DNA from 2 places in the Halomonas sp. DP8Y7-1 genome. Region 2 is predicted to be linked to the other one. Evidence: predicted binding sites of a transcription regulator. Region 2 holds the regulator's gene; the other holds the start of a gene.
What was found. The regulator FNR, encoded in region 2, switches genes on or off when oxygen is low (the NO sensors DNR and NnrR bind a similar motif). The targets are predictions, from matches to a motif close to TTGATNTANATCAA.

Region 1: the regulator FNR is predicted to act here: its motif matches at 1,338-1,351, upstream of ccoM (cytochrome c oxidase subunit CcoM).

Annotation. Positions count from the first base shown of each region.
Region 1 covers NZ_JAHVIN010000012.1:264,183-267,589, reverse strand. Annotated here, with positions in the region: gene KUV41_RS15500 (proline--tRNA ligase) at 1-935, shown strand, start outside; gene ccoM (cytochrome c oxidase subunit CcoM) at 1,162-1,275, opposite strand; gene KUV41_RS15495 (peptidylprolyl isomerase) at 1,471-1,977, opposite strand; gene rfaH (transcription/translation regulatory transformer protein RfaH) at 2,003-2,545, opposite strand; gene KUV41_RS15485 (AmpG family muropeptide MFS transporter) at 2,752-3,407, shown strand, end outside.
Region 2 covers NZ_JAHVIN010000003.1:353,340-356,746, forward strand. Annotated here, with positions in the region: gene KUV41_RS03435 (sulfite exporter TauE/SafE family protein) at 1-606, shown strand, start outside; gene fnr (fumarate/nitrate reduction transcriptional regulator Fnr) at 765-1,505, shown strand; gene ttcA (tRNA 2-thiocytidine(32) synthetase TtcA) at 1,787-2,710, opposite strand; gene KUV41_RS03450 (hypothetical protein) at 2,925-3,164, opposite strand; gene KUV41_RS03455 (3'-5' exonuclease) at 3,253-3,407, opposite strand, start outside.

The DNA of each region.
Region 1 (3,407 bases), on a different contig from region 2:
ACGCCAAGACCATCGCCACCCTGGTGGAACAGCATGGCCTTGCCATCGAAAAGACCATCAAGACACTGATGGTCAAGGGCAGCGAAGGCGGTCTGGTGGCGCTGCTGGTGCGCGGCGACCACGAGCTCAACGAGGTCAAGGCCGAGCATCTGGAGCAGGTGGCCACCCCGCTGACCATGGCAAGCGAAGAAGAGATCCGTGCTGCAGTTGGCGCAGGGCCTGGCTCACTGGGACCGGTGGGACTCGACATGCCGATCGTGATCGACCGCAGCGTCGCGCTGATGAGCGACTTCGGCGCCGGTGCCAACGTCGACGGCAAGCACTACTTCGGCATCAACTGGGAGCGTGATGTGGCGCTGCCCCAGGTGGCCGACATCCGCAATGTGGTCGAAGGCGACCCCTCGCCGGACGGCAAGGGGGTACTGTCGATCAAGCGCGGTATCGAGGTCGGTCACGTGTTCCAGCTGGGCCGCAAGTACAGCGAAGCCATGAATGCCACCGTGCTCGGTGACGAAGGTCGTGCCATCCACCCGTGGATGGGCTGCTACGGCATTGGTGTGACCCGGGTGGTGGCTTCTGCCATCGAGCAGAACCACGACGACAACGGCATCATCTGGCCCGATGCGATCGCCCCCTTCCATGTGGCCATTGTGCCGATGAACGCACACAAGTCCCAGCGCGTGCGCGAAACGGCCGATCGCCTGCATGACGAGCTCACCGCGGCAGGCTTCGACGTGCTGCTGGATGATCGTGATCTGCGTCCCGGCGTGCGCTTTGCCGACCAGGAGCTGATGGGCCTTCCCCATCGCCTGGTCGTGGGAGACCGTAGCCTGGACAAGGGCGAGCTTGAGTACAAGGGGCGCCGCGACAGTGACGCCACCATGGTGCCCGCCGACGCCATCGTCGACTTCCTCAAGCAGCGTATCGCCCTGTAACAGGGCCCTCAACGGTCCCGGGCGCTGAGGCGTCCGGGCCGTTGGTGCAGGTCTGACCTGGCGGCGACGCGACAGCCGCAGGGCTGCTCATGCCGTGCTGTGAATCCTGCAGATAAAAAAACCGGCCCCGAAGGGCCGGTTGAAAAAGGGGGATGACTCCCCCTCCCCTGACGCTGGTCAATGGCTGGGTTCTGTGCACATGAGACCCAACCTGTCTACGCGGAACCTATCGCTTGCGACGATGACTGTCGCGAATGACAAAGGCGATCCAGCCCGCCATGAAGACCACAGAAAGGGCGACAGCCCCCAGACCGAAGATCACTGCATCATCGAGATACATGGCCCTGCCCTCCCCTTGCTGTGTTGATGGTTCAAGCTTAGCCGCCCTCCTGATGAATTGTGCTGACCTGAGTCAAGGGTCCCTGTGCGACATTCGCCCGCCGCCATATCAGCCGTCGTCCATTCACGCGAAAGCCGCCCAAGGGCGGCTTTTTCTGGCGGTCGCGGACAGCGCAAGCGGTGGTCAGCCAGCGGCCTACAGCACCTTGCGATCTTCCACCGATGAGGCTTCGGTACCCGCGGGCAGTGGGTGCCCCTTCGCCAGTTCCGCGCGGGTCGCGTCGCGTACCTCCAGCACCTCGACCTGATAGCGCAGGGTCTGCCCCGCCAGTGGGTGATTGGTGTCGATCACCACCGTGGTGTCCTTCACCTCGACCACGGTGACGATCTGGGGACCGGCATCGCCGGGGGTCTGAAAACACATCCCAGGGCGCAATTCCGCCGCGGGGAACGCCTGACGCCCCACCTCACGGACCAGGGACTCATCCCTGCGTCCGTATGCTTCGTCAGGGGCCAGGGTGACATCGACACGAGAACCCGGCTCGGTCGCTTCGAGCGCTCGCTCGAGCCCCGCCATCAGGTTGTCGTGGCCGTGAAGGTATTCCAGTGGCTCGCCTCGCTGACGCGAGTCGTCGAGCACCTCACCGTGGCTATTACTGAGCACATAATGGAGCTGGGCCACTTTCTGAGGGGCAATCTTCATGATGCGTTCCTTTCGGAGATAAGTCTCAGTCCTGACGCTTCAAGGCGGCGACAGGCATTTCAAGGCGCTGTTGGCGATGCAGCATGTTGAGCAGCACGATGGCGCGCTCCTCTCCCTTGTGGCTATCGAACACTGCCTTCAGGTCCTTGAACGGACCGTCGGTGATTTCGACGCTCTCGCCGGCGCGGAAATACAGCTGCCCCGGGCCTTCGTCCTTCTCTTGCCCGTGCCGACGCAACAGCTCGACCAGCTCGTCGCTGACCGGTACCGGCATCGACAGGCCGAAGGTGACGATCTTCAGCACCCCCCGGGTCGAGCGAATGGGGCGCCAGTTGCTTTCGACCTGGTCGAGGCGAAGAAACAGGTAGTAAGGAAATAGTGGCTCTTCGACCCAGGTCAGCTTGTTGCGGCGCTTCTTCTGCACTTCAAGCACCGGATGGAAGAGTTCGTAGCCCTGATTGGCCAGATGCTGAGCGGCGCGAAAGGACTCTCCACCCTTGCACTGGATTACGTACCAGCGCGGCGTGGAATCGCCACCAGTGACCGTCTCGTTGATGCTGTGACTCATGTAACTCCTTCCGGGCACCCACCAGGCGGACAAGGATATGACCTGGGGGCCTGTCTTGGTCTCAGTTTCCGGCTCGCCACCGACGCGGCTTGTCGCGCGCCGCTGGTATCGTCCCTGCGGCTTTGCAACAATTCGCCGAGCAGCGCCGGGATACTGAGCGCATTTTACCATTCGGATCGCCGACCATCATGCAAGGAGGCTTTCACATGCCCACCCCTTCGGCCATGCGCCGCTGGATCGAGGCCCTTGGCGTCTATCTGCGGCCGCCTGTACTGGCCATGCTGTTTCTGGGCTTCTCTGCCGGCCTTCCGTTCCTGCTGGTGTTTTCCACCCTGACGACTTGGCTGCGCACCTCTGGCGTCGAGGTGGCAGCCATCGGCTTCTTCTCATGGATAGGACTGCTGTATTCGATAAAGTTCTTCTGGGCGCCTGTGGTCGACGCCTTTCGGTTGCCTCTGCTGACACGCTGGCTGGGCCAGCGACGCAGCTGGATGCTGGCCGGCCAGACGCTGATGATGGCCGGACTGGTGGGCCTATCAACGCTTGATCCTGCACAGCAACTTGGCAGCGTGGCGCTATTCGCCCTGATGGTCGCCTTCGGTTCCGCCACCCAGGACATCGCCATCGACGCCTTTCGCATCGAGTCAGCGGAAGACGATGTGCAGGCAGCTATGGCCTCGACTTACATCATTGGCTATCGCGGTGGCCTGATCATGGCCGGCGCAGGAGCCTTGTACCTGGCCGACCTGGGCTCCTGGCAGCTTTCCTATCAGTGCATGGCCGCACTGACCGCCATTGGCATGATCACCGTGCTGCTGCGCCCCGAGCCTCCCCGCAAGCCCCTGGCACAGCGCCTCAGCGC
Region 2 (3,407 bases):
ATGTGCGGCGGTATAATGAGCGCCCTGACCTTTGCCATTCCCCCGAGCATGCGCCACCCTGTTCGTGTAGGAATTTTACTACTTGGCTACAACTCGGGACGTCTGTTCAGCTACTGCCTGGCAGGCGCTATGGTCGCAAGCCTAGGCTCTGTGGTGGCGCTGGCACCGGGCATGCGGGACCTGCTGCAGGTGGTTGCCAGCCTGATGCTGATCACGATGGCGCTTTACATTGCCAACCTGTGGAAAGGGCTACGCTGGCTGGAGGCATTGGGCCAGCGCCTGTGGAGGTATCTGGAGCCAGCAGGACGTCGCCTGTTGCCGGTGGTCAAGCTACCTCAGGCGGTTGCACTCGGGGCCATCTGGGGCTGGCTGCCCTGTGGCCTGGTGTACTCCATGCTGGCATGGAGCATGGCCATCGCAGACCCTGCCCGTGGAGCACTACTCATGCTCTGCTTTGGCCTGGGGACGCTGCCGGCACTGGTGACAACAGGGATTGCTGCGCGTCAGCTGCAGAGTTTGCTGGCACACCCTGCCACACGATTTATGGCAGCGGGCATGATTGTCGGTTTAGCTGTATGGAATATCCTACAAGTTGTAGGAAATTGACGACCATCATATCGCCGCCAGATTATTGAGGCAAAAGAGGTATATGCACCTTTGGCCTAATATCTGTGTGTAGAATAGCGACAATAGCATGCAGCAAGGGTAAGCCAGTTTCCTACATGCCCTGCTCATCATGAACCCCAGACCCACAGGAGCTGCGAATGAGTCCATCGGCCCAAGATCGACGGCGCCCCATGCTACATGAGACTCGTTGCGAGTCCTGCAGCTTGAGCTCCCTGTGCCTTCCGTTGTCGCTGGAGACCGCTGACCTCGAGCGCTTCGATTCCATTATCCGCCGTCATCCTCCGATCAAGAAGGGCACTCGCCTGGTCGAGCAGGGAGATCGCTTCACGAGCGTCTTCGCGGTTCGCTCCGGTAGCCTCAAGCAGATCACCACGGAGGGTAGTGGCGAAGCGCAGCTGACCAACTTCTTCTTGCCCAGTGAACTGGTCGGCCTGGATGGCATAGACGACGGCAGATATCCCGGCAGCGTGGTGGCACTCGAGACCACGACCGTATGTGAGATTCCCTTCGATCGCCTTGACGCCCTGACCCAGACGCTGCCGGAACTACGCGCGCAACTGTTCCGCACCCTCAGCAAGGAGCTGCGCGAGGATCGCCGCATGATGCAGCTGCTGTCGCGCAAGACCGCTGACCAACGACTGGCCTGCTTCTTCCTCGGTCTGTCGGACCGTTTCCGACGCCGCGGCTACTCGCCGTTCAGCTTCCGCCTGTCCATGTCCCGGGCAGATATCGGCAACCACCTGGGACTTGCCGTCGAAACGGTCAGCCGCATTCTGGGACGCTTTCAACAGCAGGACCTGGTGGCCGTCTCTGGACGGGAGGTCAATATCCTGGACCTCGCCTCACTGTCGAACCTGGCGGACACCGATGCCAGCTGATCCGCGGCGCTGACAGGGCCTGCGGCCGACAGCGACCGATAGACGTCGTGCCACGCCACGAGCCCAGCCCCCCCCTTAGGTAGGGCGACGATATACCGGCTCCATCAACAAAAGAGGCCGCATCCCAGGATGCGGCCTCTTGCTATCTTATCGGGACGAGCGTTCAGACATTGAAGAGGGCCACTGCGTGATGTGGCCCTAGCTCGCTTCGCGCTTCAGCAGTGCCTTTTCAGCAAGGCATGTTCAGCAGAGGCTCTTCAGCAGGGCGTGTTCAGGCGAGCTTAGTCGGCGTCAACGATATCAATACGCCGAGCCTGGCGATGCGCCTGCACGGCCTCCAGACCTTCAAAGTCGAACAGCTCGCGGTCTGCCAGCTGCGAGGGTGCCACGTTGGTCACTGCCTTGAACATGCTCTCCAGGCGCCCTGGGTGCTTGGCTTCCCACTCTGCCAGCATTTCCTTCACCACCTGGCGCTGCAGGTTGGGCTGCGAGCCGCAGAGATTGCAGGGAATGATCGGAAAAGCCATGGCATCGCTGTAGGCCTGGATGTCCGCCTCGCGGCAGTACGCCAGCGGCCGGATGACAATGTTCTTGCCATCATCGGACAGCAGCTTGGGCGGCATGGCCTTGAGACTTCCTCCGAAGAACATGTTGAGGAACAGCGTCTCGAGAATATCCTCGCGGTGGTGTCCCAGGGCAATCTTGGTCGCACCGATCTCTTCCGCAAAACCGTACAGCGACCCTCGGCGCAGTCGCGAGCACAGCGCGCAGGTGGTCTTGCCCTCGGGGGTCTTTTCCTTCACCACCGAGTAGGTGTCACGCTCGAGGATGTGGTAGTCCACGCCAATGCTGTCCAGGTAGTCCGGTAGCACGTGCTCGGGAAAGCCGGGCTGCTTCTGGTCGAGGTTGACCGCCACCAGGGAGAAGTTCACCGGCGCATTGCGCTGCAGGCTGCGGAGAATCTCGAGCATGGTGTAGCTGTCCTTGCCGCCGGACAGGCATACCATGACCTTGTCGCCTTCCTGAATCATGCCGTAATCGATGATGGCGTTGCCGGTCTGACGCCGCAGACGCTTCTGCAGCTTGTTGAACTCGCGCTTGGCCTTGGCCTGGGCGCGCTCGTCGTCAGCTGCCGGGGACGCGGCATCACGACGGTCGAGGACACGGGGATCAAACAGGGAGGCGGAAGCGGGCTGAGCAGACATGGGCAGGGCACATCACGGCTGAAAATGAAGACCCGCTAGTCTATCACTCACGTCCGCCACAGGCGAAGAAGTCAGCAACCACTCACCCCTGCGATTAAGCTGGTTCACAACCGCGTGTCCTGGGCCAAGGTGCTTTTGACTAGCCGCCCTGTGACTAGCCGCCCTGTGAAGAGACGACCTGTGAAGAGACGACCTGTGACAAGACGACCTGTGGCTAGACGACTTGTAGTGCCAGCAGATAGCGCGCCACCACACCAAGCAACAGCAGCAAGATGCCGAAGCGTTGCCAGGCGTGCTCACTCACCGTCAGCGTCAGACGCTTCTCCCAGAACTTGACCATCCCCCACAGGTCACGGGTGCGGCGATAGTACTGGCAGTAAGCCACCATCACAGCCAACAGGCCAAGCGATAGCAAGGTCGGCTCAAGCAACATCATCAGACCATGAAGGCTCATGCAAAGATCTCCCCATTACGGTGACTGTTACGGCACCTGACACGCTGCTCGTCCCAGGTCACGCATCGTGACAGCGGCGTGGATGGCATCATCGGGACGACTCGGCCAGCGCGTCGGCGTCCAGCCGCAAATGCATCAGTGCCGTAGTCACGGCATCACCCAATGCGGTATGCCGTCCCATGATCGGCACTCCCAGGCGCTCTGCCAATTGTTCGAAAGTCGGCTGCAGCTCAAGTTCGGGAT